DNA from 2 places in the Cellulosimicrobium sp. KWT-B genome. Region 2 is predicted to be linked to the other one. Evidence: predicted binding sites of a transcription regulator. Region 2 holds the regulator's gene; the other holds the start of a gene.
The links. The regulator HrcA, encoded in region 2, represses chaperone genes, less so after heat shock. The targets are predictions, from matches to a motif close to TTNGCACTCGNNNNNNNCGAGTGCNAA.
Positions count from the first base shown of each region.

Region 1: groES (co-chaperone GroES) is a predicted target of HrcA. The motif match lies at 15,257-15,283, and genes of this name have one in related genera.

Region 1 is NZ_NEDO01000001.1:240,868-259,282, reverse strand. It holds gene glmS (glutamine--fructose-6-phosphate transaminase (isomerizing)) at 1-833, shown strand, start outside; gene B9L22_RS01095 (holo-ACP synthase) at 934-1,284, shown strand; gene B9L22_RS01090 (hypothetical protein) at 1,607-2,446, shown strand; gene B9L22_RS01085 (TIGR03560 family F420-dependent LLM class oxidoreductase) at 2,502-3,551, opposite strand; gene B9L22_RS01080 (bifunctional ADP-dependent NAD(P)H-hydrate dehydratase/NAD(P)H-hydrate epimerase) at 3,699-5,507, shown strand; gene B9L22_RS01075 (pseudouridine synthase) at 5,699-6,607, shown strand; gene alr (alanine racemase) at 6,813-8,057, shown strand; gene tsaE (tRNA (adenosine(37)-N6)-threonylcarbamoyltransferase complex ATPase subunit type 1 TsaE) at 8,078-8,632, shown strand; gene tsaB (tRNA (adenosine(37)-N6)-threonylcarbamoyltransferase complex dimerization subunit type 1 TsaB) at 8,679-9,398, shown strand; gene rimI (ribosomal protein S18-alanine N-acetyltransferase) at 9,395-9,934, shown strand; gene B9L22_RS01050 (sulfurtransferase) at 9,931-10,824, shown strand; gene B9L22_RS01045 (malonic semialdehyde reductase) at 10,927-11,574, opposite strand; gene tsaD (tRNA (adenosine(37)-N6)-threonylcarbamoyltransferase complex transferase subunit TsaD) at 11,676-12,743, shown strand; gene B9L22_RS01035 (glutamate--cysteine ligase) at 12,757-13,914, opposite strand; gene B9L22_RS01030 (SAM-dependent methyltransferase) at 13,911-15,188, opposite strand; gene groES (co-chaperone GroES) at 15,427-15,723, shown strand; gene B9L22_RS01020 (WhiB family transcriptional regulator) at 15,912-16,202, opposite strand; gene B9L22_RS01015 (MerR family transcriptional regulator) at 16,460-17,593, shown strand; gene guaB (IMP dehydrogenase) at 17,721-18,415, shown strand, end outside.
Region 2 is NZ_NEDO01000005.1:90,603-102,002, forward strand. It holds gene B9L22_RS15830 (PhoH family protein) at 1-886, opposite strand, end outside; gene B9L22_RS15835 (HIT domain-containing protein) at 1,008-1,370, opposite strand; gene B9L22_RS15840 (16S rRNA (uracil(1498)-N(3))-methyltransferase) at 1,367-2,179, opposite strand; gene dnaJ (molecular chaperone DnaJ) at 2,193-3,317, opposite strand; gene hrcA (heat-inducible transcriptional repressor HrcA) at 3,424-4,440, opposite strand; gene B9L22_RS15855 (MFS transporter) at 4,520-5,983, opposite strand; gene B9L22_RS15860 (DUF3097 domain-containing protein) at 6,139-7,002, shown strand; gene B9L22_RS20085 (hypothetical protein) at 7,115-8,221, opposite strand; gene hemW (radical SAM family heme chaperone HemW) at 8,414-9,706, opposite strand; gene lepA (translation elongation factor 4) at 9,703-11,400, opposite strand, start outside.

The sequences.
Region 1 (18,415 bases), on a different contig from region 2:
TCGTCGACGAGAAGACGCTCGTCGTCGCCGTGACCCAGTCCGGCGAGACCATGGACACGCTCATGGCCGTGCGCCACGCGCGCGAGCAGGGTGCGAAGGTCATCTCGATCGTCAACACGCACGGCTCGACGATCCCGCGCGAGTCCGACGCCGTGCTCTACACGCACGCCGGCCCGGAGATCGCGGTCGCCTCGACGAAGGCGTTCCTGTCGCAGATCACCGCCGCGTACCTCCTGGGCCTCTACCTCGCGCAGCTGCGCGGGAACAAGTTCCCCGACGAGATCGCGGCGATCCTCGAGGACCTGCGCGAGATGCCGCGCAAGATCCAGACCGTCATCGAGCGCGGCGAGTACGTGCGCGCGACCGCCCGGTCGATGAAGGACGCCTCGTCCGTGCTGTTCCTCGGGCGCCACGTCGGGTTCCCCGTCGCGCTCGAGGGCGCGCTCAAGCTCAAGGAGCTCGCGTACATCCACGCGGAGGGCTTCGCGGCCGGCGAGCTCAAGCACGGCCCGATCGCGCTGATCGACGAGGGCCAGCCGGTGTTCGTCGTCGTGCCGTCGCCGAAGGGCCGCGAGGGCCTGCACTCCAAGGTCATCTCGAACATCCAGGAGATCCGGGCGCGCGGCGCACGCACGCTCGTCATCGCCGAGGACGGGGACGACGCCGTGCGCCCTTACGCGGACGAGATCTTCTGGATCCCCGAGTCCCCGACGCTGCTCTCGCCGCTGCTGGCCGTCGTGCCGCTGCAGATCTTCGCGATGGCGCTCGCGACGGCGAAGGGCCTCGACGTCGACCAGCCGCGCAACCTCGCGAAGTCGGTCACGGTCGAGTAGCCCCCGGCCCCGCCGAGCATGTGGTCGTGGCCCGTCCGGATCTCCGGACGGGCCACAACCACATGCTCGGCGGGGGAGCGGGCAGTCTTAGGGTGGGCGCATGATCAAGGGCGTGGGGATCGACGTCGTGGACGTCGCGCGGTTCATGGAGACCCTGGAGCGCACGCCCCGGCTCCGCGAGAAGCTGTTCACCGAGGCCGAGCGGGACCTGCCTCCCGCGTCGTTGGCCGCGCGGTTCGCCGCCAAGGAAGCCATCGCCAAGGCGCTGGGTGCCCCCGCGGGCATGCGCTGGCACGACGCGACGGTGCACCGCGTCGTCGGCGGCCCGCCGGAGGTCGAGATCACCGGCACGGTCGCGGCACGTGCGGACGCGCTCGGCATCACGGCCTGGCACCTGAGCATCTCCCACGACGCCGGCATCGCCTCGGCGATGGTCGTCGCGGAAGGCTGAACCCCTCTCCCGCCGAACATGCCGTTGCCGCCCGTCAAGGCAGCCGGACGGGCTCCCATCGCATGGTGAACGGCGGCCGTGGGGCCTCGGCGTCGTCCACAGGACGCGACGTCGGGTCGTCGTCCACAGGTCAGTCGCCTGGCCCGACGACGACGGGTCCTCGTGCGGTGGGGTGGCACCTGTGCGTCGTGCTCAGATTCCCCCGGCCCTGCTCTCCGTCGCCGCGGTCCAGGGCGGTCTCGTCTCCATCGCCCAGTGCCGAGGGCACGGCCTGAGCGACAAGGACGTTGCCGGCCTGACGCGCCGGGCGACCCTCGTGCGCGTGACCCGCGGCGTCTACGACGTCAGTGCCGCCCCGCTCACCGACCGGTCGTGGGACGAGCGACGAGCCTGGGCCGCCTGGACGGGCCTGCTCGCCTTCGGCGGGGACGCGGTGGCGGTCGGGTCCTGTGCGCTCGTCCTCCACGGCGTCCGCGGGCTGCCGCCGACCCTCCGGCCCGAGGCAGCCGTCCCTCGTGGGCGCAACCGGCTCGACCGCGACGGGATCGCGCTGCGGCAGTTCGACGCGGGCATGACGACCACCGAGATCCGGGGCAGGCGGGTCGTGACGCTCGACTGGGCGCTCGCGCAGGCTGTCCCCGAGCTCCCGCGCGCGAACGGCCTCGCCGTGCTCGACTCCGCCCTCCACCAGGGCCTCATCGACGCGGACGGGCTGCGCCGCGCGCACGAGCACGCGCGCGGGAGACGCGGTGTCGCCAGTCGGCACACGCTGTGGGAGATGGCCGACGCGCGGGCCGAGTCACCCCTCGAGTCCTTCGCCCGGCTCGACTGCATCGACGAGGGCGTGCCGCCGCGCACGCTGCAGCTTCCCGTCCACGACCACGGCGGGAGGGTCGTCGCACGGGGCGACCTGGCCTGGCGCTACCGCGACGGTCGGTGGCTCGTCGCCGAGCTGGACGGTCAGGACGTCCACAGCACTCCGCATGCGGTGTTCTCAGACCGAACCCGGCAGAACACTCTGGTCGCGACGGGAAGGATCGACGTCCTGCGCTTCACAGGTCGCGACGTCGGGACGATCGGCCGCACTGTCCGGGCGGCTCTGCACAGAAACGGCGGAAGGCCCCCGCCGAGCATGGGGTCGTGGCCCGTCGGGTCGCTCTGACAGGCCACGACCCCATGCTCGGCGGACTGCCCGGGGAGGGGGGAAGGGGAGTGGGTCAGGATTGCAGGGCCGGGATCACCTGGCGCTGGAAGAGCTCGAGCTGGTCGCGGTCGGTCGCGGCGAAGGGGAAGTAGCCGATCGCGTAGCCGAGGCCCTGGTCGCGCAGCGCCGTGAGGGTCTCGACGATCTGCTCCGGCGTCCCGACGAGGGGGCCGTTCCGCCACGACGCGATGCTGTCGTCCGCCTTCTCGGGGAAGTACCGGCGCGCGTGCTCCTCGACGCGGGCGAGGCGGTCCGCGACGTCCTGCTCGGTCTCGCCGATGACGACGTTGTAGTTGGCCGACCGCGTGATCTCCCCGAAGTCGCGGCCCAGGTCGCGGCAGTGCTGCTCGAGCACGGCGGACTTGTGGGCGAAGCCCTCCGGCGAGCCGTCGAAGTTCGTGTACTGGGCGTGCTGCGCCGCGATGCGCAGCGTCTTCTTCTCGCCGCCGCCCGCGATCCACAGGGGGATGCTCGGCACGGCACCCTCGCCGTCGACCGCCACGCGCTGCAGCGGCTGCGGGTAGCACAGCGCGCCGTCCACCTGGTAGCGCTGGCCCTCGAACGTGCCCGACGACCCCGTGCGCCACATGCGCGCCATGATCTGCACGCCCTCGTCGAGCGCGCGCAGGCGCTCGCCCGCGCTGGGGAAGCCGTACCCGTAGGCGCGCCACTCGTGCTCGTACCAGCCCGCGCCGATGCCCATCTCGAGGCGGCCGCCCGAGACGTGGTCGACCGTCGCGGCGACCTTCGCGAGGTAGGTCGGCTCGCGGTACGCCATGCACGTGCACATCTGGCCCAGGCGCACGCGCTGCGACGCCGCGGCGAACGCCGCCATGAGCGTCCACGCCTCGTGGGTCGCCTCGGTGCTCGGGGTCGGGGTCGTGTGGAAGTGGTCGTAGACCCACACCCCGTCCCACGCGAACTCGCCGCCGGGCAGGGGCTCGCCCGCCGCCGCGTTGTCGGCGTAGTGGAGCAGGGAGAGCATCGTCTTCCAGTGGTCCTCGGGCGCGACGTCGACGAGGTCGTAGCGCCAGCCCTGCGGGATGAAGAGTCCGAATCGCATGCTCGTCACCCTATGCGGGTCCGCGCGGCCCGCAGCGCGCCCGCGGGGACCGTCTCAACCCTCGGCCGTCCCGGCGGTCGTCGCCCCGGCCGGCTCGGCGCGGGCGCCGCGCAGGCGGCCTCGGCGCCCGATGGGCAGGATGAGGTCATGATCGAAGCCTGGTCCGTCGCCGACGTCCGCGCCGCCGAGGAGCCCCTGCTCGCCGCGGGCGTCCCGCTCATGGAGCGCGCGTCGTTCGCGCTCGCCACCGTCGTCGCGCGCGACCTCGCCCGACGGCGGTCGGTCGCCCTGCCCGACGGCGGCCGCCGCGACGGGCGCGTCACCGGCGCCCGGGCGGTGCTGCTCGTCGGCTCGGGCAACAACGGCGGGGACACGCTGCACGCGGGCGCGTACCTCGCGCGCCGCGGCGTCGAGGTGCTGGCTGTGCTCACGGGCGAGCACGCGCACGCCGGCGGTCTCGCGGCGCTCCGGGACGCGGGCGGGCGCGTCGAGGTGCTCGTGGGCAGCCCCGACGGCGCGGCGCACGGCGACCGCCACGACGACCACCACCGCGACCACCTCGACCCGCACGTCGCCGACCGGGTCGCTGCCCAGGCGGCGCGCGCCGACGTCGTGCTCGACGGCCTCGTCGGGATCGGCGCGCGCGGGGCGCTGCGCGGGGTCGCGGCCGACCTCGTGGAGCGCCTGACCGCGGTGCTCGACGGCGACCCCGCGCACGGTCCCGAAGGACTCGATCGGCCGTGGGTCGTCGCGGTGGACGCGCCGAGCGGCATCGGCGTCGACGACGGCACGGTGCCGGGCCCGGTGCTGCGCGCCGACCGCACGGTGACGTTCGGCGCCGCCAAGCCGGGGCTGCTCCTGCCGCCCGCGACGCACCTCGCGGGGCACGGCGCGGTCGTCGACATCGGGCTGCGCCTGGGCGCACCCGGCCCCCAGGCACCCGGCGCTGACGCACCCGGCCTTGGCGCACCGGCCCATGGTGCGCCCGCCCCCGGCGCACCCGGCCCCGACGCGCCCGCCCCGGACCGGGGGACCACGACGCCGGTCGTGCGCCGGCTCGAGCCGGCGGACGTCGCGGCCCTCTGGTCCGTGCCCGGCGCGACCGACCACAAGTACACGCGCGGCGTCGTCGGCGTCGTGGCGGGCACGCCGACCTTCCCGGGTGCCGCGGTGCTCGTCACCACCGCGGCCGTCCGCACGGGTCCGGGCATGGTGCGCTACGGCGGGCCCGACGACGCCACGCGCGCCGTCCTCGCGGCCCGACCCGAGGTGGTGCCCGCCGCGGGCCGCGTCCAGTCCTGGGTGCTGGGCCCGGGCGTCCCGGCGGTCCCCGGCCCGGGCGACGACCCGGTCGACGACGGCGGGCAGCACGAGCGCGCGCGGGCGGCGCTCGCCGACGCGACGGCGACCGACGCGACGACAACCGACGCGACGACAACCGACGCGACGCCGGAGCGCGTGCCCGCGGTCGTCGACGCGGGCGCTCTGTCCCTGCTGCCCGACCGCTGCCCGCCGTCGGTCGTGCTCACCCCGCACGCCGGGGAGCTCGCGACGCTCCTGCGGGCGCGTGGCGACGACGTGACGCGGACCGACGTCGAGGCCGAGCCGCTGCGGTGGGCGCGTCGCGCGCACGAGGCCACCGGCGCGACGGTGCTGCTCAAGGGGTCGGCGACGGTCGTCGTCGGGCCGGAGGGCGCGTGGTCGCAGGCGGACGCGCCCGCGTGGCTCGCGACCGCCGGGGCGGGCGACGTCCTCGCCGGGATCCTCGGCACGCTGCTCGCGGCGCACGCGGAGCGCGTCGTGCGGGAGCCGGGCCTCGCCGCGCGGCTTGCTGCGGCAGCCGCCGTCGTGCACGGTCTCGCCGCGGAGCGCGCGAACCCGGGCGGTCCCGTCGCGGCGCTCGACGTCGCGGACGCGGTCCCGGGGGTCGTCGCGGAGCTGCTCGCCGCGCGCTGACCGCGCAGACGGCGTGCCCCACCACGCGCCGACCGCGCCCACGGCGTGCCCCACCGCGCGCCGAGCACGCCGGTCGCGCCCGCGCGTCGACCACGCCGGTCGCGCCCACGCGACCGCACCGCCTGCGCACCCCACCGCACCCACGCGCGACGCGCACCGACCGCGGGGACGCCGCCGGTACCGTGGAGGGCGTGGTCCCCCTCCCCGTGCGCGACGGCCTCAACCCGACGCGCCTCGTGCTGCCGCACGACGCCGAGAGCGTCGCGCGGTACCCGCGCACCCTCGACTACGTGCGCCACCGCTTCCCCGACGACGCCGCGCGCCTCGCGGAGAAGGTCGCGGCGGGCGAGGTCGTCGACGGCCGCGGGCGCCCGGTGGACGCGCGCACGCCGTACGAGCCGCGCGGGTTCGTGTTCCTCTACCGCGACCCGCCCGTCGAGCCGGACGTGCCGTTCGAGGTCCGCGTGCTGCACCGCGACCGGGACCTGCTGGTCGTCGACAAGCCGCACTTCCTCGCGACCATCCCGCGCGGGGCGTACGTCGCGCGGTCGGTGCTGGTGCGGCTGCGCCGCGACCTCGACCTGCCCGAGCTCAGCCCGGCGCACCGCCTCGACCGGGTGACCGCGGGGGTCCTGCTGCTCACGCTGCGCCCGCAGGTGCGCGGGGCGTACCAGGAGCTCTTCGCGCGGCGCGAGGTGCGCAAGACCTACGAGGCGGTCGCGCCGTGGGACGCGTCGCTCGACCTCCCCGCGACCGTGCGCAGCCGCATCGTCAAGCGCCGCGGCGTCATGCGGGCCGAGGAGGTGGACGGCGAGCCCAACGCCGAGAGCCGCGTCGACGTCGTCGAGACCGACCCGGCGCGCGGGCTCGCGCGGTACCGGCTCGAGCCGCACAGCGGCCGGACGCACCAGCTCCGCCTGCACATGGCGCGGCTCGGCGTGCCGATCGTGCACGACAACTTCTACCCCGAGCCGTACGACGTCTCGCCCGAGGACTACTCGCGCCCGCTCCAGCTCGTGTCGAGGTCGCTCGCGTTCACGGACCCGTTCACGGGCCGCGAGCGCCGCTTCGCGACGGACCGCGCGCTCTCCGCGTGGTGACGCGCGGGTGAGAGAATCGACGACCGTGAGCGACACCCAGCGCACGACCTCTCCCGGCACACCCGCCGGCACACCCGCCGGCGCCCCCGGCACCGTCCCGACCGGCGCCCGGGCGGGCTCCCTCGCGGGCCCCGCCCCGACGTCCCGCACGAGCGGCTCCGACGGCCCGGACCCCCGCGCCTACCCGGCCCGCGCCGTCGTCGACCTGGCGGCGGTGCGCGACAACGTGCGGGCGCTCGCGGACCTCGCGCCGTCGTCCGAGGTGATGGCCGTGGTCAAGGCGGACGCGTACGGGCACGGGCTCGTCGCGAGCGCGCTCGGGGCGCTCGCGGGCGGTGCGACGTGGCTCGGGACGGCGCAGCCGGGCGAGGCGCTCGCGCTGCGGGCGGCGGGCGTCGGCCCGGACCGGGCGCGCGTGCTCACGTGGCTGTACCCGCCGGGCGCGCCGCTGCGCGACCTCGTGGAGGCGGACGTCGACGTGTCGCTCGCGGCGCGCTGGGCCGTGGACGAGGTCGTCGCGGCGGCGCGGGCCGCGGGCCGGACCGCCCGGGTGCACCTCGCGGTCGACACGGGCCTGGGCCGCAACGGGATCATGCCGGCGGACCTGCCGGACGTGCTCGACGCCGTGGCGCGCGCCGAGGCGGAGGGTGCCGTGCGCGTCGTCGGCATGTGGTCGCACCTGGCGTTCGCGGACGAGCCCGGCCACCCGACCGTCGTCGCGCAGGCCGACGTCTTCGACGAGGCCGTGCGCGAGGCCGCCCGGGCGGGCGTCGTGCCGGAGCTGCGCCACCTCGCGAACTCCGCCGCGACGCTCACCGCCCCCCGCACCCACTACGACCTCGTGCGCCCGGGCCTGGCCGCGTACGGGATGACGCCCGTGCCGCAGCTCGGGCCGCCGTCGCGGTTCGGCCTGCGCCCCGCGATGACGCTCGAGGCGCGCCTCGCGACGGTCAAGCGCGTGCCCGGCGGTCACGGCGTCTCCTACTCGCACCACTACACGACGCCGCAGGACACGACGCTCGGCGTCGTGCCGCTCGGCTACGGCGACGGGATCCCGCGCCACGCGTCGGGCGGCGGGCCCGCGGGCGCGCCGGGCGGGCCGGTGCTCGTCGGCGCCCGGCCCGGAGAGCCCGGCGGGCGCGTCGTGCGCGTCGCGGGCCGGGTCTGCATGGACCAGCTCGTGCTCGACCTCGGCCCGGACGCGACCGAGCGCGCGGGCGACGTCGTCACGCTGTTCGGCGCGGGCGACGGCGTGGCGCGTGGCGGGGTCCCCACGGCCGAGGACTGGGCGCAGGCGGGGGGCACCATCAGCTACGAGATCACGACGCGCCTCGGTGCGCGCGTGCCGCGCGAGCACGTGGGGACGCACGTGCTCGACGACGGCGCGCGGGCGCTCCTGGCGCGCGACCCGAGCACGCACGACAGCACGGAAAGGACGGTCCGCGCGTGAGCGACGACCCGAACCACTCGATCCCGGCGCCCGCCGCCGGGGGGACCGCGTCCGACGACGCGCCGGGCGGCGTCGTCGTGCTGCCCGACGCCGAGACGACCCGCGCGTTCGGCCGCGCCCTCGCCGCGGTGCTGCGCGCGGGCGACCTGGTGATCCTCACGGGCGACCTCGGGGCGGGGAAGACGACGCTCACCCAGGGGATCGGGGCGGGGCTCGGCGTGCGCGGCCAGGTCGCGTCCCCGACGTTCATCGTCGCGCGCGAGCACCCGTCCGTCGTCGGGGGCCCGGCCCTCGTGCACGTGGACGCGTACCGCCTGGGGTCGCTCGACGAGGTCGACGCGCTCGACCTCGACTCGAGCCTGGACGAGTCGGTGACGGTCGTCGAGTGGGGCAGCGGCCTCGTCGAGGCGCTCGCGGGCGACCGCCTGGAGATCGTGCTCGAGCGCCCGCGCGGCGGGGTCGGCGCGGAGCAGGGCCCGGACGACGACGCCCCCGAGGCGGGGGAGCGGCGCGTGACCGTGCGCGGCGTGGGGGCACGCTGGGCCGGTCTCGACGTCGCCGCGCTGACCCCGTAGCGCCCGGCGACGAGGGCGGCCCCGCTCCCGGCCGTAGGCTGGAGCCGTGGCTGTTCTCGCGCTCGACACCTCCGCCTCCGTCACCGTCGCCGTCGTCTCCGACGACGGCGCTCGTCTCGCCCGCCGCGACGCGCCCGAGCGTCGCCGGCACGCCGAGGCGCTCGCCCCGCTCGTCGAGGCGGCGCTCGCCGAGGCCGGCGTCGACCGCCGCGACCTCACGGCCGTCGCCGTCGGGACGGGCCCGGCGCCGTTCACCGGCCTGCGGGTCGGGCTCGTCACCGCCCGCGCCCTGGGCTTCGCGCTCGGCGTCCCCGTGCTGGGCGTCCCGAGCCTCGACGCCGTCGCCGCGCAGGCCGTGAGCGACCTCGGCCTCGTGCCCGACGACGAGCTCCTCGTCGCGACCGACGCCCGCCGTCGCGAGGTCTACTGGGCGCGGTACCGCGTCGTCGCGCACGAGGGGCCGCACGCGGTCCCCGTGCTCGAGACCGTCGCGGGGCCCGACGTCGGCCCCGCCGCCGACGTCGCGACGCACGCCGCGGGCGCCGTCGTGGTCGGGGAGGGCGCCGAGCTGTACCCCGACGCGCTCGACGTCGCGCAGGACGCGCCGCAGGTCCCCGACGCCGCCGTGCTCGCGCGCCTCGCGATCGCGCGCCGGGCGGCCGGGCTCGAGCAGCCGACCGAGCCGCTGTACCTGCGCCGCCCCGACGTCCAGGAGGTCGCGGCGCGCAAGCGCGTGAGCGACGCGTCGCCGGAGCGGTCGCGATGAGCACGCGGTCGTACGAGATCCGGCTGCGGCCCCTCAAGGCCGCGGACCTCGACCGCGTCGTCGAGCTCGAGCGCGAGCTGTTCGGGCGCGGCGCGTGGACCTACGGGATGCTCGCCGACGAGCTCGCCGGGTTCGGGCGGTGGTACGTCGCCGCGGAGCCCGTGCGGCTCTACGCCGCGGGGCCCCAGCCGCTCGTCGGGTACGCGGGCCTGTGGTTCGACGGCGACGTCACCCAGGTCATGACCATCGGCGTCGACCCGGCGTTCCAGCACCAGGGCGTGGGCTCGGTGCTCCTGGAGGCGCTGGTCGAGCGGTCGCGCGAGCTCGGGGCGAGCGCCGTGCTGCTCGAGGTGCGCGTCGACAACGACCCCGCGCTCGCGCTCTACGCGAAGCACGGGTTCGAGCAGCTGGGGATCCGCAAGCGGTACTACCAGCCCGAGGACGTGGACGCGTACACGATGCGGCTCGAGCTGGGCGCCCCGCCGCCGCGTGACGAGCCGGACTACGGGACGGCGTCCGCCGACGTGGTCGCGTGACGGGCGACCTCGCGCGGCGCGACCGGGTGCTCGTCGACGCGCGCGGCCTCGCCGCGGCGCTCGCGGGCGACCGCCCGCCCGTCGTGCTCGACGTGCGGTGGGCGCTGGGCGTCACCGACGGGCGCGAGCAGCACCGCGCCGCGCACGTGCCGGGCGCGGTGTACGTGGACCTGGAGACGGAGCTCGCGGCGCCGCCGTCGCCCGCCGCGGGACGCCACCCGCTGCCGGAGCCGGGCGACCTGCAGGCGGCGGCACGGCGCTGGGGCGTCCGCGCCGACCGCGGCGTCGTCGTCTACGACGCCGTGGGCGGCACGTCGGCCGCGCGCGCCTGGTGGCTGCTGCGCTGGGCGGGCCACGACGACGTCCGCCTCCTCGACGGCGGCCTGCCCGCGTGGCGCGCGGCGGGGTACCCGACCGAGCCGGGCGACGTGCGGCCCGAGCCGGGCGACGTCGTCGTCTCCCCGGGCGGGATGCCGGTGCTGGACGCCGACGGCGCGGCCCGGCTCGCGGCGTCGGGCGTGCTGCTTGATGCGCGCGCGGGCGAGCGGTACCGCGGGGAGGTCGAGCCCGTCGACCCGCGGGCCGGCCACGTCCCGGGCGCGGTGAGCGCCCCGACGACGGGCAACCTCGCCGCCGACGGGACGTTCCTCGACCCGGAGGCGCTCCGCGCGCGCTTCGTCGCGCTCGGGGTGGCCACGCAGCCTGGGAGCACGACCGCGAGCGCCGCAGGGGACAGCGCGGCGTCGCGTCCCGTCGGGGTGTACTGCGGCTCGGGCGTCACCGCCGCGCACGAGGTCGCCGCGCTCGCGACGCTCGGCGTCGACGCGGCGCTCTACGCGGGGTCGTGGTCGCAGTGGTCCAACGACCCCGACCGGCCCGTCGCGACCTGACGCACGCCGCCCTCCCGGACCGAGGAGCGCGCGCAGCCCCCGGACGCGACGAGGCGGCACCCCGGTGGGGTGCCGCCTCGGCTCGGAGGTGCGAGACGGGACTCAGAGGACCTCGGCGACCTGGTGGAAGTCGAGGCGCGCCTGGCGCGGGAAGTGCGCGCCCTCGTCGGCCGGGTAGCCCACGTTGATCGCGACGAGCGTGCGCCAGCCGGACTCGCCGAAGAACTCGGCGTCGATCCCGGCGGCGTCGAAGCCCGTCATGGGGCCCACGGACAGGCCGGCGGCGCGCAGCCCGACGATGAGGTAGCCGATCTGGATGAGGGCGTTGGTGCGGGCCATGCCCTCGCGCAGGTCCGCCTGCGGGTCGAGCTGCTCGGCGATGCCCTCGCGGAACGGCGCGAGCGTGCCGAGGTGCTGGTGGAACGACGGGTCGGCGGCGGCGACGATCGTCACCGGCGCGGCGAGCGTCTTGTCGCGGTTGAAGTCCGCCATGTGCGCGCCGAGGCGCTGCTTCGCCTCGGGAGTGCGGACGACGAGCAGCCGCAGCGGGAGGGTGTTCATCGCGGTGGGCGCCCAGCGGACGAGGTCCCAGGCTGCCTGGATCTGCGCGTCGGTGACGGGCTCGTCCGAGAACGCGTGCGTGGTGTGCGCCGCGCGGAACAGGCGGTCCGCGGCCTGCGCGTCGATCGCGAGCTGGTCGGCCTGCTCGCTCGGCGCGGCAGAGGACTCGATGAGGGTGTCGGTGCTCATGACTGGGACAAACAGTTGAACCCTTGATCATCTTCCGAACAGACGGTGTGACGTGCGCGACACGGACGGTCCGGCCCGCGCGCGCGACTACCCTGGAGGCCATGGTCCCCACTGCTCCCGCGAGCTCCGGCGAGCCCCTGGTGCTCGGCATCGAGACGTCCTGCGACGAGACGGGCGTGGCGCTCGTCCGCGGTCGCGAGCTGCTCGTCGACACGGTCGCGAGCTCCATGGACGAGCACGCGCGCTACGGCGGGATCATCCCCGAGGTCGCGTCGCGCGCCCACCTCGAGGCGATGATCCCCACGCTCGAGCGCACGCTCGGCACGGCCGACGTCGACCTCTCCGAGGTCGACGCGATCGCCGTGACCGCCGGGCCGGGCCTCGTCGGCCCGCTGACCATCGGCGCCTCCGCCGCGAAGGCCCTCGCGCTCGCGCTCGGCAAGCCGCTCTACGGCGTGAACCACGTCATCGGCCACGCGGCCGTCGACGAGCTCGTGCACGGCGCGTTCCCCGAGCGCGTCATGGCGCTCGTCGTGTCCGGCGGGCACAGCTCGCTCCTGCTCGTGGACGACGTCGCGACGTCGGTCACCGAGCTCGGCTCGACGCTCGACGACGCCGCGGGCGAGGCGTTCGACAAGGTCGGGCGCCTGCTCGGCCTGCCGTACCCCGGCGGCCCGCACATCGACCGCCTCGCGCGCGAGGGCGACCCCACGGCGATCCGGTTCCCGCGGGGCCTCACCGCGCGCAAGGACCAGGAGAAGCACGCGTACGACTTCTCCTTCTCCGGCCTCAAGACGGCCGTCGCGCGCTGGGTCGAGGCCCGCCAGGACGCGGGGGAGGAGATCCCCGTGCACGACGTCGCCGCCTCCTTCGCGGAGTCCGTCGCCGACGTCCTCACCGCGAAGACCATCGCCGCGTGCGAGCGGCACGGCGTCTCGACGCTCGTCGTCGGCGGCGGGTTCAGCGCGAACTCCCAGCTGCGCGACATGGCCGCGGAGCGCTGCGCGGAGGCGGGCATCGAGCTGCGCATCCCGCCGATCCGCTACTGCACCGACAACGGGGCGATGATCGCGGCGCTCGGCTCGGCCGTCGTGCGGGCGGGCGTCGCACCGTCGAGCCTCGACATCGGCGTCGACTCGTCGATGCCGCTCACCGTCACGCACGTGTGACGGCCCGGCCGGGTCACAGGGGCCGGCCGGCCCGCATCTCGGCGACGAGCGAGCGCACGACGGCGTCCAGCTCGCCCCCGTGGCGCCGCGCCACCGCGCGCTGCCGCTGGTAGGACGCGCCGCGCCGCACGATGGTGCGCACGCCGTCGAGCTCGTCGAGGCACCCGAGGCGCGCCGCGACGGGCTCGAGCTCGACGAGCAGCCGCCCCACGGCGTCGGTCACGAGCTCCTCGTTGCCCTCGCGGTCGAGGATGATGATCGCGTCCATGCCGTAGCGCGCCGAGCGCCACTTGTTCTCCTGCGCGTACCACGGCGGGATGCTCGGCAGCTCACGCCCCTCGTCGAGCATCGTCGAGAAGTGCTCGACGAGGCAGTGCGTGAGCGCGGCCAGCGCCAGGAGCTCGGAGATGTTCGTGACGCCGTCGCAGATGCGCGTCTCGAGCGTGCCGAACTGCGGCGCGGGCCGCAGGTCCCATCGCACCTCGTCGAACGCGTCGATGACGCCGGTGTGCAGCATGTCGGCGACGTACCCCTCGAGCTCCTCCCACGTCCCGAACTGGAACGGCAGGCCCGCGGTCGGCAGCTGCTGGAACATCAGCGCGCGGTTCGACGCGTAGCCGGTGTCCTTGCCGCCCCAGAACGGCGAGCTCGCGGAGAGCGACTGGAGGTGGGCGAACGTCGTGAGCATCGCGCGCTGGATCGGCAGCACCTTGGCGCGGTCCTCGATGCCGACGTGCACGTGCACCCCGTAGATGAGCATCTGCCGTCCCCACCACTGGGTGCGGTCGATGAGCGTGGTGTAGCGCTGCTTGTCGGTGACCTTCTGCTGCGCCCAGCGCGCGAACGGGTGCGTGCCCGCGCTCATGAGCTCGACGCGCAGCGGGTCCGTCACGGCGCGCAGCTCCTCGACCGAGCGCTGCAGGTCGCGGCCGGCCTCGCCCACCGTGCGGCACACGCCGCTCACGACCTCGACCGTGTTGAGCAGGAGCTCCTGCTTGATCGACGGGTGCGGGCCGCCGTCGGCCGGGCGCACGGCGTCGAGCACGGTCTGCGCGACCTGCCGCAGGTCGCCCGAGTCGGCGTCGACGAGCGCGAGCTCCCACTCGAGCCCGACGGTCGAGCGCTCCGAGCGCGCGAAGGGGATCGCCGTGCGGCGCGGGAGGGCGCTCACCGGGGCCCGTCCTGCCCGGCGCCGGCCGGGGGAGCGGAGAGCGGCTCGACGACGAGCACCTGCTGGGAGCCGCCGACGCGCGTGAGGACGATCGTCGCCGTCGCGTCGCCCGTGAGGGCGAGCTGCCGCCGGAGCTGCTCCGGCGTGACGGCGGTGCCCCGCTTCTTGATCGTCAGACGACCGACGCCGCGCTCGCGCAGGTACGAGCGCAGCCGCTTGAGGCCGAACGGCATGGTGTCGAGCACGCGGTAGCCGCGCGCGAGCCCGTCCGCGAGCCCCGTCGCGTCGAGCGGCGCGGGGGAGTCGGTGGTCACGTACGCGATGGTCCGGTCGAGCAGGCGTCCGCCCAGCCCGCGCGCCGCGTGCGCGACGAGCCCCGCCCGGATCACGGCGCCGTCGGGCTCGTAGAGGTACTGCCCGACGGCGCCCACCTCGGGCACCACGTCCGCGTCGCCCGGGCGGTGGGCGATCCGGCGGGTCGTGGTGCGCGCGGTCCCGTCGGGCCCGGTCCACGACGACAGGACGAGCGCCGAGCGGCCCGGTCCCTCGGGCGCGAGCGGGCCGAACCAGAGCCCGGCCTCCACGACGTCCCCGTCGACCGACACCCACTCGGTCTCGGCGTCCTCGGGCAGTCCGGCGTGGGGGATGCCCGGGCCGACCTTGATCCCGACCGCGGGCACACGCTCGCGCAGCGCCCACACCGCGTCGAGCGGCGGGGCGTAGGCCTTCGGGTCGAACACGCGCGTGCCGGCGCGGGTGCGGCGTGCCGGGTCGGCGTACACGCCCTCGATCCGCTCGCCCTCCAGGTCGAGCGCGAGCCCGTCGCCGTGGCGCACCTCGGCCTCGGGGAAGTGGCGCAGGTTGACGGTCGCGATCGCCGCGGTGAGCTCGTCGACGTCGGTCGCGAGCACCTCGAGCTCCGCGGCGGCGAACGCGAGCGCGTCGACGCCGATCCCGCTCGTGAGGTCCGCGACGCGCCGGATCCCCGCCTCCTGGTACCGCCGGGCGTGCAGGCCCGCGACGACGAGCCGGCTCGCCTGCTCCAGCCCCGCCTGCGTGAACAGCATGCCGTCGGCGAACGCGCCGAGCTTGCCGTGCGCCGCGGCGCGCAGCCGGGACTGGGTGAGGGCCGCGGCGGCCAGGTCCGGGTCGACGCCCTTCGCGCGCAGCCCTGCCGCGAGCACGAGCGCCTGCTGCTCGTCGTACGGCGGGAGCGCGCCGAGCAGGGCCCAGCCCTCGGGGCTGAGCAGCTTGGTGAGCGTGGCGGCGTCCATGGCGTCGATCCTTCCACGGGGGCCGGGGACCACGCGCAGCCGGGGCCCGGTCGTCCGCAGGGCGGACGTTGGCACTCGCCTTGACCGAGTGCTAACCGGGACCTAGATTTGAGACGTGCCGCCACCGCTCGCGGAGGCGGCACCACGTGCGACCAGGCTGTCCGGCACCCGCGACGACGGCCAGCCGGTGCGCTCGACCCATCCGTTGCAGTTCTCACCGCGAAAGGGGAGGTCCGACGTGTCGGTCCCCATCAAGCCGCTCGAGGACCGGATCGTCGTGAAGGCCCTCGAGGCCGAGACCACGACCGCATCCGGCCTGGTCATCCCGGACACCGCCAAGGAGAAGCCCCAGGAGGGCGAGGTCCTGGCCGTCGGTCCGGGCCGTGTCGACGACAACGGCAACCGCGTCCCGCTCGACGTGACCGTCGGCGACAAGGTCATCTACAGCAAGTACGGCGGCACCGAGGTCAAGTACGGCGGCGAGGACTACCTCGTCCTGTCCGCGCGCGACATCCTCGCCGTGGTGGTCGGCTGACGCCGACCCGGTTCAGCAGCAGGGCCCCGCGACCGTCGGTCGCGGGGCCCTGCTGCGTTCCGTGGCCGGTCGCCCCACCGGTGGTCCCACGGGTCGTGCGCACGTGCGCCCGGTACGACGTCGGACCGGGGCCGTGCAGGTCTGCTGGTGGCGCGGAGGCACCGAGGTGGTGCCCGGGAGAGGGTGCGTCAGCCGGTGCGGCGGGCGCCGCCCGCGAGGATGGCGGCGCGCTCGTCCTCGCTCAGGCCGCCCCACACCCCGTACGGCTCGCGCACGCGGAGCGACTGCTCGCGGCACTGCATCATCACGGGGCACGAGTGGCAGATCGCCTTCGCGGCCTCCGCTCGCCGTCGTCGCGTCGAGCCGCGCTCACCTTCGGGGTGGAAGAACAACGTGTCGTCCGCGTCGCGGCACGAACCCTGGTACTGCCATTCCCACAGCTCCATGACGGGCCCGGGGAGCCTCGAGATCTCTGCCATGCCGAACAACCTACAAGCGTTGCAAGACTTGTTCAAGTCCCCTGTGAGGAAAAAGTGAACGAGCAGGTTGAACCGCTCGTGGAGCGGTGCGAGGGGGGTCAACCGCGTCGGCCGCTCTGGGCGCGCTGACGCGATCCGCGGCGTCCGGCGCGTTTGCGCGTGCAGCGAACAAATACGGCGCGGGTGTGGCGCGAAGGGTGCACGACTGTGACCTCTACGAGGTGGCGAGACGGGTGCCCGCTCGGCAGAATCGATCCATGACCTCAGTCCGGTCCGCCCCCGACCCCGAGGGAGCCCGACCGAGCATGACCTCGTCTCCCGGCCTCGCCGTCGCCGCCGTCGCGCGCCGGCTCGGCGTCGCGCCCGCGACCCTGCGCACCTGGGACCGTCGCTACGGCCTCGGCCCCTCGCAGCACCGGGCCGGCTCCCACCGGCGCTACACCGACGACGACGTCGCTCGCCTCGTCGTGATGCGCCGTCTCACGCTCGACGGCGTCGCGCCCGCCGACGCGGCCCGCGCCGCGCTCGCCGCCGACGAGGAGGAGCTCGCCGCGAACCGTGGCGCGATCTCCTTCGACGACCGCGGCGCCGACGGCGCGGGCGACCTCGACGCCGACGAGCCCGAGGCCGACGACGAGGCGCCCGAGCCGCCGCCGTCGCGCCCGTTCCTGCGTGCCGTCCCGGGGGGCGAGCCCGCACGGGGCGCCGGCCCCCGCCCGGTCGGCGTCCGGGAGGGGCCGCGGCCCACGCGCGTCTCCGACGTCGTCGACGCCGCGATCGCCTACGACCAGCGCGCGTGCGACCGGCTGCTGCGCATCCCGACGGGCGGCGACCCGGCCGCGTGGTGGTCCGACCTCGTCGAGCCCGCGCTCGAGCGGCTGGCCGAGCGCACGGTGCTCGCCGGCCCGGGCGAGGTGCCCGAGGTCGTGCTCGCCAACGCGACGCTCGTCGCGCTGCGCGAGTACACGCAGGCGAGCGAGGACGCGATCGTGGCCGCCGGGGGACCGCCCCGGAACCACCCGAGCCGCATGCGGCGGATCGTGCTCGTGTTCGCGGCGCCCGACGAGCCGCTCCCGCTGGCCGCGCACGCGCTCGCCGCGTCGCTCGCCTCCCACGGTGCGATGGCGCGGATCGTCACCGGGCCCGCGAACGTGCACCGCACGCTCGAGATCGTGACGATGGTGCGGCCGTCCGCCGTCGCCATGGTGACCACGCAGGCGCGCCCCGACCTGGGCATCGTGCACGCCGCGCACGACGCGAACCCGAGCCTGCCGTTCTTCGTGGGGCTCCCGAGCGACCAGGCCGCGGAGGAGCTCCCGCTCGCCGCGACCGTCCACCGGGTGCGCAGCTTCACGGGCCTCCTGCACGAGCTCCTCGCCGTCGTGCGCTGAGCCGTCCGCGGGACCGGTCGGCCATGCGGGTCGCGCGCCCACGCGTCCACGTGCCTCCCGCCCGTCCGTGCCTCCCGGGCCCGGGCGGGCGGGAATACGGCGAGGGCCCCCGGCGTAGAATCCTGGTGTGACCGCCTCGCCCGTCCCCGCCGCCGTCCCCGACCGTGACCCCTTCGGATTCCTGGGTCTCACCTACGACGACGTCCTGCTGCAGCCCGGCTACTCGGACCTGGCGCCGTCGGACATCGACACCACGACGCGCCTGACGCGCGAGATCTCGATCCGCGTGCCGCTCGTCTCGGCGGCCATGGACACCGTCACCGAGTCGCGCATGGCCATCGCGATGGCGCGCCAGGGCGGCATCGGCGTGCTGCACCGCAACCTCTCGATCGAGGACCAGGCGCTCCAGGTGGACCTGGTGAAGCGCACGCAGACGGGCATCATCGACAACCCGGTGACCATCGGCCCGGACGCGACGCTCGAGGAGCTCGACAAGACCGCGGGCGAGTACCGGATCTCCGGCTTTCCGGTCCTCGACGCCGAGCGCCGCCTCATCGGCATGGTGACCAACCGCGACCTGCGCTTCACGCCCGTCGCCGAGTGGGCGACGACGAAGGTCGACGAGGTCATGACGCCCCAGCCGCTCATCACGGGCCCGGCGGGCATCTCCCGCGAGGAGGCGACCGCGCTCCTGCGCAAGCACAAGCTCGAGCGCCTGCCGCTCGTCGACGCGGACGGCCGCCTCACCGGGCTCATCACGGTCAAGGACTTCGTCAAGTCCGAGCAGTTCCCCAACGCGTCGAAGGACGGCCAGGGCCGCCT
Region 2 (11,400 bases):
TGAGGACGTCCTCGATGACGCGCAGGCCGGACTGGGTGCCGCCCGGCAGGTCGACCTGCGTCGCGTCGCCCGTGATGACCATGCGCGACCCGAAGCCCAGGCGCGTGAGGAACATCTTCATCTGCTCGGTGGTCGTGTTCTGCGCCTCGTCGAGGATGATGAACGAGTCGTTGAGGCTGCGCCCGCGCATGAACGCGAGCGGCGCGACCTCGATCGTCCCGGCCTCGATGAGCTTGGGGATCGAGTCCGGGTCGATCATGTCGTGCAGCGCGTCGTACAGCGGGCGCAGATACGGGTCGATCTTCTCCGTTAGCGAGCCGGGCAGGAACCCGAGCCGCTCCCCCGCCTCGACGGCCGGCCGCGTGAGGATGATGCGGTTGACCTGCTTCGACTGCAGCGCCTGCACGGCCTTCGCCATCGCGACGTACGTCTTGCCGGTGCCCGCGGGGCCGATCCCGAACGTGATGGTGTTCGCGTCGATCGCCTCGACGTAGCGCTTCTGCCCCACGGTCTTGGGCCGGATCGTGCGGCCGCGGCTCGACAGGATGTTGAGCGTCAGCACCTCGGCCGGGCGCGACGCCGTCGCGGCGGTGAGCATCGCGATGGACCGCGTCACGACGTCGGCCGTGAGCTGGGTGCCGGCCTCGACGACCTCGACGAGCTCGTCGAGCAGGCGCGCGGCGAGCGCGACCTCCCCCGGAGGGCCGGAGACCGCGATCTCGTTGCCCCGCACGTGCACGTCGACGGCGGGGAACCCCTCCTCGACGGCCCGGAGCACGGAGTCGCGGCTACCGAGGAGCGCCACCATCGGCACGTGGTTCGGGATGACGATGCGGTGCTCGACCCGGTGCGACGAGGGGTCGGGTTCTCGGGACAGAGAGGTCATGAGCCGGCTTGCGCCGCTGCGCTCCTTCGGTCGGGCAGTGGGTCCGGGACGGCCACCGCCCCGCAGATCGCTTCCATCGTACCGAGCGCGGCCGGGCGTCACACGCGCTTTCGCGCAGGGCTCAGGCGGGCGACCAGCCGAGCTCCGCGCCCGCGATGACGTGGCCGTGCACGTGGAACACGCTCTGGCCGGCGCGCGGCCCCGAGTTGAAGATGAGCCGGAACTGGCCGTCGGCCAGGTCGCCCGCCACCTCGTCCGCCAGCGCGACGACGTCGCCGAGCAGCTCCGGGTCCGCCGCCGCGAGCTGGGCGATGTCGCCGTGGTGGTCGCGCGGCACCACGAGCACGTGCACGGGCGCCTGCGGGTCGATGTCGCGGAACGCGATCGAGCGCTCGCTGGTCGCCACGACGTCGGCCGGCACCTCCCCCGCGACGATGCGGCAGAAGAGGCAGTCCGGGTCGGTGCGCAGGTCGGTGCTCGTCATGACCCCGAGGCTAGACCACGCGTCCCGGCCACGCCCCAGCGGCCGAGCCGCTCCGCGAGCAGCGCCACCGCCACCGGGCCGGCGGTCGACGTGCGCAGCACGTGGGGGCCGAGCCGCGCCGCGACCGCGCCGGCCGCCGTGAGGTCGGCGAGCTCGCGGTCGGAGATCCCGCCCTCCGGCCCGACGACGACGAGCACCTCGGGCGCGGGCGCGCCGTCCGTGGCCGGGCCGGCGGGCAGCCGGACGTCGGCGAGCGGGGTCGTCGCCTCCTCGTGCAGGACGATCGCCCGACCGCCCGCCGCGACGACGTCGACGACCCGCGCCGCGAGGCCGCGCGAGTCGAGCGCGACCTCGACGCGGGGCAGGCGCGCGCGCCGGGCCTGCTTGGTCGCCGTGCGGACGGTCGCGAGCCACCGCGCGCGGGACTTCGCCGCGCGCTCGCCGCGCCACACGACGACGGACCGCTCCGCCTGCCACGGCACGACCGCGTCGACGCCGATCTCGGTCGCGGCCTCGATCGCCATCTCGTCGCGGTCGCCCTTGGCGAGCGCCTGGACGAGCGTCACGACGACGTCCGGCGCCGGCTCGCGGTCCACCTCCTGCACGAGGAGCGTCACGCGGCCCGACTCGGCGTGCTCGACGACGCACCGCAGCCGGAGCCCGTCACCGTCGACGACGTCGACGCGCTCCCCCGCGCCGCGCCGCTGCACGACGCCCGCGTGCCGGCCCTCCGCGCCGTCGAGCACGTACCGGTCGCCGGGCGCGACGCCGTCGGTCCCCGTCTCGGCGAGGAACACCGGAGCACTCATGCGCGCGCCCCGCTCAGCGGCCGGAGAGCTTGTCGCGCAGGCGCGAGAACACGCCCGGGTGCGCGGCGGCGAGCCGGGGCTCGGGCCGCTCCTCGCCGCGCAGGGCGGCGAGCGAGCGCAGGAGCTGCTCCTGCTCGGGGTCGAGGGCCGTGGGCACCTGGACCTCGATGTGGACGTTGAGGTCGCCACGCCCGCTGCCGTGCAGGTGCCCGACGCCGAGGTTCTTCAGCGTGACGATCTGGTTCGGCTGCGTGCCGGGGCGCAGGTCGATCTCCTGGAGCCCGTCGAGCGTCTCCAGCTCGAGCACGGTGCCGAGGGCGGCCGCCGTCATGGGCACCTGGAGGGTGCAGTGCAGGTCGTCGCCGCGGCGCACGAACGTGTCGTGGTTGCGCTCGCGGATCTCGACGTACAGGTCGCCCGCGGGGCCGCCGGCCGGGCCGACCTCGCCCTGCGCGGTGAGCTTGATGCGCGTGCCCGTGTCGACGCCCGCCGGGACGTTGACCGTGATGCTGCGGCGGCTGCGCACGCGGCCCTCGCCCGAGCACTCCGCGCACGGCTCGGGGATGACGGTGCCGAAGCCCTGGCACGCGGCGCACGGCGCGCTCGTCATGACCTGGCCGAGGAACGAGCGCGCGACGCGCTGGACCGTGCCGCGGCCGTGGCACACCTCGCACGTGCGGGGCGAGGTGCCCGGGCGGCAGCAGGTGCCGCCGCACGTGCCGCACACGACCGCAGTGTCGACCTGGAGCTCGCGCTGCGCGCCGAACGTCGCCTCGGAGAGGTCGATGTCGAGCCGCACGAGCGCGTCCTGGCCGCGGCGGGCGCGCGGGATCGGGCCCTGCTGCGCCTGGGCGCCGCCGAAGAACGTCTCGAAGATGTCCTGGAAGCCGAACCCGCCGCCCATCGGGCCGCCGCCCCCGCCGCCGGGGGCGCTGGGGTCGACGCCGAGGTCGTACTGCTGGCGCTTCTCCGGGTTGGACAGCACCTCGTAGGCGCGCGCGACGTCCTTGAAGCGGTCGCCCGCCTCCTCGCCCGCGACGTCCGGGTGCAGCTCGCGCGCGAGCTTGCGGTACGCCTTCTTGATCTGGTCCTGGCTGGCGTCACGGGCCACGCCGAGGATCTCGTAGTAGTCGCTCACACGTCACTCTCTGCTGGTGCGGGTCGTGAGGCCGGCGCGGGGCCGGTCGGGAGGGGTCGGGGGTGGTCGTCGAGCGGGCCCGCCGCGGGCGGGGAGACCGCGGGGCTCACGTGCCGAGCACCCGTGACAGGTAGCGCGCGACCGCGCGCACCGCCGCGATGGTGCCGGGGTAGTCCATGCGGGTCGGCCCGATCGAGCCGACGAGCGCGACCGTGTCACCGTCGTTACCGTAACCGGTCGTCACGACGGAGGTCTCCGCGAGGCCCTCGAGCTGGGTCTCGCGACCGATCCGGACGCTCACGCCCGACTCGGCGGCCATCTCGGTGAGCAGCCCGAGCAGGACGACCTGCTCCTCGAGCGCCTCGAGGACGGGGCGCAGCGCGTGCTCGAACCGCATGCCCGCGCGCGCGAGGTTCGCCGTGCCCGCGAGGACGAGGCGCTCCTCGCTCTCCTCCGCGAGCGTCTGGGCGACGAGGTCGCCCACCGCGCGGACGAGCGGGGCGTCGTCGGGGTGGAAGCTCTCGGTCACGGCGGCGAGACCGGGCGCGAGGTCCGTGAGGCGCTTGCCCGCGGCCGCGGCGTTGAGCCGCGCGCGCACCTCGACGAGCGTGCCCTCGTCCGGCAGGCTCGCGACCTCGAGAGTGCGCTGCTCCACGCGACCGGTGTCCGTGATGATGACGACCAGGAGCCGCGACTCGCCGACGGGCACCAGCTCGAGGTGGCGCAGCCCCGACCGGCTCAGCGACGGGTACTGCACGACGGCGACCTGGCCGGTGAGCTGGGCGAGCAGGCGCCCGGCGCGCGCGATGACGTCGTCGAGGTCCACGCCTTCGGACAGGAAGGTCTCGATGGCGCGCTTCTCCGGCGCGGACAGCGGCTTGACGCCCGAGAGGCGGTCCACGAAGAGCCGGTAGCCCTTGTCCGTCGGGATCCGGCCCGCGGACGTGTGCGGCTGCGCGATGTACCCGGCGTCCTCGAGGGCCGCCATGTCGTTGCGGATCGTGGCGGGCGAGACGCCGAGGCTGTGGCGCTCGGTGAGCACGCGCGACCCCACGGGCTCGCGCGTCAGGACGTAGTCCTCGACGATGGCCCGCAGCACCTCGAGCCGGCGCTCCTCGCTCACGTCCACCTCCCGCGTGCCGCACCGTCGCCGCCCGGGCGGGCGTGCGGGCGTCGGCACTCTCGACCTCCGAGTGCCAATCCTACGCGTCCGCGCGGCCCGTCCGGCGGTCCTCCGCTCGTCGCGAACGCAGGTCGAGGAGGCCGACGACGAGCGCGACCGCGACGAGGCCGATCGTCACCAGGAGCGCGCGCCCGGTCGCGTCCGCGGCCGAGTCGCCGCTCGCGAGCCCGCCGTAGTAGACGGACAGGACCACGGAGATCCCGACGGCCGACCCGATGCGCTGGCCGAGCTGCAGCATGCTGCCCGCCACCCCGGCCCGGCTCACCGGCACCTCGGACAGCGTGAGCGTCTGGTTCGGCGCGATGACCGTCCCGCTGCCCGCGCCCGCGACGAGCAGAGCGACCGCGAGCGCCGGGCCGACGGCGCCCGGGTCGTCCCCGAGCGTGCGCACGACGACCTCCGCCGCGACCACGCCGACGAGCACGAGGACGACGCCGCCGACGACGAGCTCGCGGCCCCAGCGCGCGACCCAGCGGCCCGAGAACCACGCCGACACGCCCGACGCGACCGCGAACGGCGTGCCGACGAGCCCCGCCTGGAGCGGCGTGTACCCCAGCTCGTCCTGGAGGTAGAGCGTGACGACGAGGAAGATGCCCGTGAACCCGGCGAAGTACGCGAGGCCGAGCAGCGCGCCGTTGCGGAAGGACCCGAGCCCCACGACCTGCGGGTCGAGCACGGCCTCGCCCGTGCGCCGCTGGTAGCGCCGCTCCCACCCGACGGCGGCCACCACGGCGGCCGCGGCCGGCACGAGCCACCACCAGCGCGACGCGTCGTCACCGCGGCCGGTCGTCGTGACGAACGGCATCATCACGCCGAGGGTCGCGGCGCCGAGCAGGCCCAGCCCGACGAGGTCGAGCCGGCGCGGCCCGCGCGCCGCGCCCGACCCGGTGCGCGGCGGCCCGGGCACGAGGCGCCACGCGAAGGGCAGGAGCACGGCGACGACGGGGATGTTCACGAGGAACACCCACCGCCACCCCGTCTCCGGGCCCGCCGCGGCGATGATGAGCCCGCCCAGCAGGGGCCCGAGCGCCGTCGAGACGCCGATGGTCGCGCCGAACATGCCGAACGCGCGCCCGCGCTCGTACCCGCGGAACTGCTGCTGGATGAGACCGACGACCTGCGGGTTGAGGACGCCCGCGCTCACGCCCTGGAGCAGGCGCGCGACGCCGAGCCACGTGTCGGTCGGCGCGAGCCCGGACGCGAGGCTCATGAGCGCGAAGCCCAGGAGGCCCGCGATGAAGAGCGGGCGTCGTGCACCCGCGTCGCCCAGCCGCCCGGCGGGCACCAGCGCGAGCCCGAACGCGAGCGTGTAGCCGGCGACGACGAGCTGGAGCTGGGTCGGTCCCGCGTCGAGCGACGACTCGATCGACGGCAGGGCCACGTTGACGATCGACACGTCGAGCGTCGTGATGAAGCCCACCGCGAGGCAGACCGGCAGCACGCGCCAGCGGTTCGGGTCCGGCTCCGCGCGCTGCTGGCTCATCGGTCCGTGGTACCACCCCGCCCCGGGGGCGCGCGCGCCGGGAGCCGCCGTGCGCGGCCGGGTCGGGCGCCCGGGACCTTCCCGCGGGAGACCGATCCCGCGACGCACGGGGCGATCTCGGTGGTGAGCGGCGGGCGCTGGCCTAGGGTGACGCCGTGTCCTTCGACCGCTACGGCTCCGACGTCCTCGGCGGCACGCCCGCCCCCACCCACCACCGCGCGCGGCCCGTGTCGCGCCCGCAGCCCGCGGAGCGCGGCCTCGTCGTCGAGGAGGTGCAGACCGGGTGGGTCGGGGCCGTCGTCCGGGTCGAGAAGTCGGGCGGGATGCACGTCGTCGTGCTCGAGGACCGCGCGGGCCGGACCCGCACGTTCCCGCTCGGGCCGGGCTTCTGGGTCGACGGCGCGCCCGTCGAGCTCACCCCGCCCGTCACCTCCCGCGCCCCCGCCGCGCCGACGCGCACGGCCTCGGGCTCGCGGGCCGTCGTCGGGCAGCGGGCGCGCGTCGCGCGCGGGAGCCGCATCTGGGTCGAGGGCAAGCACGACGCCGAGCTCGTCGAGAAGGTGTGGGGCGACGACCTGCGCGTGGAGGGGGTCGTCGTCGAGCCGCTGCACGGCGTCGACGACCTCGCGGCGGCGCTCGCGGACTTCGGCCCGACGCCGCAGCGGCGCGTGGGCGTGCTCGTGGACCACCTCGTGCCCGGCAGCAAGGAGCGGCGGATCGCCGACGAGGCGCTGCGGCGCTCGCCCGCGGGCACGGTGCTCGTGCTCGGGCACCCGTACGTCGACGTCTGGCAGGCGGTGAAGCCGGCCCGGATCGGCCTCGAACGGTGGCCCGTGATCGAGCGCGGCACGGAGTGGAAGCGCGGGATCCTGCGCGAGCTCGGCTGGCCGGCGGAGAGCGCGGAGGACGTCGGCCGCGCGTGGCAGCGCATCCTCGGCACGGTCCGCACCTACGCCGACCTGGAGCCGTCGCTGCTCGGGCGCGTCGAGGAGCTCATCGACTTCGTCACCGCGCCCTGACCGGTCGCGGGCGCCCGGGACGCACCGCGCTCGAGACGCACCGCGCTCGTGACGCACCGCGCCCCGGTACCGACGGGCGGTACCGGGGCGCGGCGAGGGCTGCAGCCGGATGTCAGGCGGCGGGCACGCCGCCCGTGAGACGGCGGTAGGCGTAGCCGACGGCGACGTAGCTCAGCGGGATCGTCACGAAGAGCCCGAGCCCGCACGGGATCGCGCCGAGGATGTTGATCCCGACGAGGGCGAGCAGGAGCAGGAACACCTGCCCGAAGTTCTTCGCGACGAGAGAGAAGCTCGTGCGGATCGCCGTGATCGCGTCGACGCCCTGGTCGAGCGCGACGTAGTACACGAACGCCGAGAACAGCAGCATCGCGAGCCCGGGCAGGACGCACAGGACGAGCCCGATGCCGGACAGGATGCCGACGATGAGCGCCGCGAGCAGCACGTTGAGCACGTTGCCGATGCGGAAGAACGCGGCGACGTCGGGTCGACGCCCGTCCACCTCGTCGAGCGCGCCGCGCGTGAAGAACGCGGTGATGAGGTAGCCGATGGCGGTGCCGACGATCCCGAGCAGCACGCTCGTGAAGGTGAGGCCGCCGAGGGCCGCGAAGTTCGTGTCGGAGTAGTCGAACTGGTCCTGGAACTGGTCGAACCCGCCCGTGATCCAGCTCCACGCGATGTTGACGGCGAGGAAGATCAGCGCGACGAGGATCCACGGCCCCAGGTTCGACGTGACGCGGCGCCACCCGTAGGAGATCGCGTCGCCGACGCCGAACGCCGGGCCCGCGTAGCCGGGCTGGCCCCCGTACCCTCCGGCGGAGCCCGGATACGACCCGGGCGGCGGCGGGTACCCCCCGGCGGGGGGCGGGTATCCGCCGGCGGGCGGCGGGTACGCACCGGACGGGGGCGGGTACGCGCCCGGCGGGGGCGTACCCGGTCCCCCGGCCGCGCCGTCCGGCGCACCGGCCGGGGCGCCGTAGGCACCCGGCGCCCCGTACGCGGGCGTGCCCGACGGCGGGGCGGCCGGGTCGTGCGGGGCTCCCCCGCCCGGGCCGTACGGCGAGGCGGGCGGGACGTCGTCCCCGGACGGGGCGGCGTCGGGCCGGTCGGGTCCGGGACCGGACGGTGGCGTGGCGTCCGGTCGCGGGCCGCCCGCGCCGTCGGCGGGGGTGTGCTCGTCGTCGCGGGGCGGCTCGCCGCCCGGGTTGGTGGGGTCCGTCATCGTGCACCTCGTTCCTCGTCGTCACGTGCTGCGGGCTGCACGCTCCGTCGACGTGCTGGGTCCACCTTGGCGGTTCACGGCCCGGACCGCGCGGCGAGCACCGCGGCCGTCGCACGGCGGCGGGCAGGGTGGTGCCGTCGCGGGCCTCGTCCCCGCGGGGCGCGCCCGGGTCGCGGTGGACCCGGGCCGACGTCACTCGTCCGTGATCGTCCGGACGACCGTGTCCGCGAGCAGCCGCCCCCGCAGGGTGAGCACGGCACGACCGGCGACCGCTGCGCGGCCGTCGAGCAGCCCGTTCGCGACGAGCCCGGCGACGGCGTGGCGTCCCGCCGGGGAGAGGACCGCGAGGTCGAGTCCCTCGCGCAGCCGCACGCCGAGCATCGCCTGCTCGAGCCGGCCCTCCGTGCGCGTGAGGAGCTCGCGCCCCGCCGCGGGGCTCGTGCCCGCCTCGAGCAGCGCCGCGTACCGGCGGGGGTGCTTGACGTTCCACCACCGCACGCCGACGCGGGCGTCCTCGGGCGACGCCCCCGCGGGCTCGGCACCAGCCGCCGCGACGTAGGAGTGCGCGCCGGGCCCGATCCCCCACCAGTCGTCGCCGCGCCAGTACGCGAGGTTGTGGCGGCAGCGGTCCGCGTCGGTACGGGCCCAGTTGCTCACCTCGTACCAGGTGAGGCCCGCCGCCGTGAGCAGCTCGTCGGCGAGCTCGTACTTCGTCGCCTGGTCGTCCTCGCTCGGGAGCGCGACCTCCCCGCGCCGCACCTGGGCGGCCATCTTCGTCCCCGCCTCCACGACGAGCGCGTACGCGGACACGTGGTCGACGCCGGTCGCGAGCGCGGCCTCGAGGCTCGCCCGCCAGTCGTCGAGGCTCTCCCCCGGCGTGCCGTAGATGAGGTCGAGCGAGACCTGGAGGCCGGCGTCGCGCGCCCAGCGCACGACGTCCGGGATGCGGCGCGGGTCGTGCGTGCGCTCGAGCGTCGCGAGCACGTGCGGCACGGCGGACTGCATGCCGAACGACACGCGCGTGAACCCGGCGGCCGCGAGCTCGGCGAGCGACTCGGGCGTCACCGAGTCCGGGTTCGCCTCCGTCGTCACCTCGGCGTCCGGGGCGAGCCCCCACGCGTCGCGCACGCCGCCGAGCAGGCGGACGAGGTCCCCGGCCGGCAGGAGCGTGGGCGTGCCCCCGCCGACGAAGACGGTCGAGACGGGCCGCTCGGGCAGCCCGGCGTCGCGCAGCACGCGCGCGGCGAGGTCGATCTCGCGCAGCGCCGTGCTCGCGTACGACGCCTGGCTCGCGCCCCCGCCGAGCTCGGACGCCGTGTAGGTGTTGAAGTCGCAGTACCCGCACCGCACCGAGCAGAACGGGACGTGCAGGTAGACCCCGAACCCGTGGGTCGCGGGCGCGGTGCCGCCCGCGCCTCCCGCGACCCAGGAGGGCAGCGAGCCGTCGGGCGGGACCGGCTCGCCCTCGGGCAGCGCCGGGCTCACTTCTTCGACTTGTCCTTGGCGTCCTTGCCGCCCGCGGCGTCGGAGGAGAGCGCGGCGATGAAGGCGTCCTTCGGGACCTCGACGGACCCGATGTTCTTCATGCGCTTCTTGCCCTCCTTCTGCTTCTCGAGGAGCTTGCGCTTGCGGCTGATGTCACCGCCGTAGCACTTCGCGAGGACGTCCTTGCGCATGGCGCGCACCGTCTCGCGCGCGATGACGCGCGCGCCGACGGCCGCCTGGATCGGCACCTCGAACTGCTGGCGCGGGATGATCTCCTTGAGCTTCGCCGTCATCATGACGCCGTAGTCGTACGCCTTGTCCTTGTGCACGATCGCGCTGAACGCGTCCACCTGCTCGCCCTGGAGCAGGATGTCGACCTTGACGAGGTCGGCGACCTGGTCGCCCGACGGCTCGTAGTCGAGCGACGCGTAGCCGCGCGTGCGGGACTTGAGCTGGTCGAAGAAGTCGAACACGATCTCGGCGAGCGGGAGCGTGAAGCGCAGCTCGACCCGGTCCTCGGACAGGTAGTCCATGCCGAGCATCTGGCCGCGACGGTCGTTGCACAGCCCCATCACGGTGCCCACGAACTCGCTCGGCGCGAGGATCGTCGCGCGCACGACCGGCTCGCTGACCTGCTTGATCTTGCCGCCGGGGAACTCCGACGGGTTCGTCACGTTGACGAGCGTCCCGTCCTCGAGCGTCACGTCGTAGACGACGTTCGGCGCGGTCGAGATGAGGTCGAGGTCGAACTCGCGCTCGAGGCGCTCGCGCACGATCTCCAGGTGCAGCAGGCCGAGGAACCCGACGCGGAAGCCGAAGCCGAGCGCGACCGACGTCTCCGGTTCGTAGTTGAGCGCGGCGTCGTTGAGCTTGAGCTTGTCGAGCGCGTCGCGCAGGACCGGGTAGTCGGTCCCGTCGATCGGGTACAGGCCCGAGAAGACCATGGGCTTCGGGTCCGAGTAGCCGCCGAGCGCGTCGGCGGCGGGCTTCGCCGCGTTCGTCACCGTGTCGCCGACCTTCGACTGGCGCACGTCCTTCACGCCCGTGATGAGGTAGCCGACCTCGCCGACGCCGAGGCCCTTCGTGACGATCGGCTCCGGCGAGATGACGCCGATCTCGAGCAGCTCGTGCGTCGCTCGGGTCGACATCATGACGATGCGCTCGCGCGGGTTGAGGTTGCCGTCGACGACGCGCACGTACGTCACGACGCCGCGGTAGGTGTCGTAGACCGAGTCGAAGATCATGGCGCGCGCCGGGGCGTCGGCGTCGCCGACCGGCGCGGGCACGCGCTCGACGATGCGGTCGAGCAGCGCCTCGACGCCGGCGCCCGTCTTGCCGGAGACCTTGAGCACGTCGTCCGGGTCGCCGCCCACGAGGTTCGCGAGCTCCTCCGCGTACTTCTCGGGCTGGGCCGCCGGGAGGTCGATCTTGTTGAGCACGGGGATGATCTCGAGCTCGTTCTCCATCGCGAGGTACAGGTTCGCGAGAGTCTGCGCCTCGATGCCCTGCGCCGCGTCGACGAGCAGCACCGCTCCCTCGCACGCCGCGAGCGACCGCGAGACCTCGTACGTGAAGTCGACGTGCCCCGGGGTGTCGATCATGTTGAGCGCGTGCGGCGTCTCAACGCCGTCCGCCACGACGGCCCACGGCATGCGGACCGCCTGCGACTTGATCGTGATGCCGCGCTCGCGCTC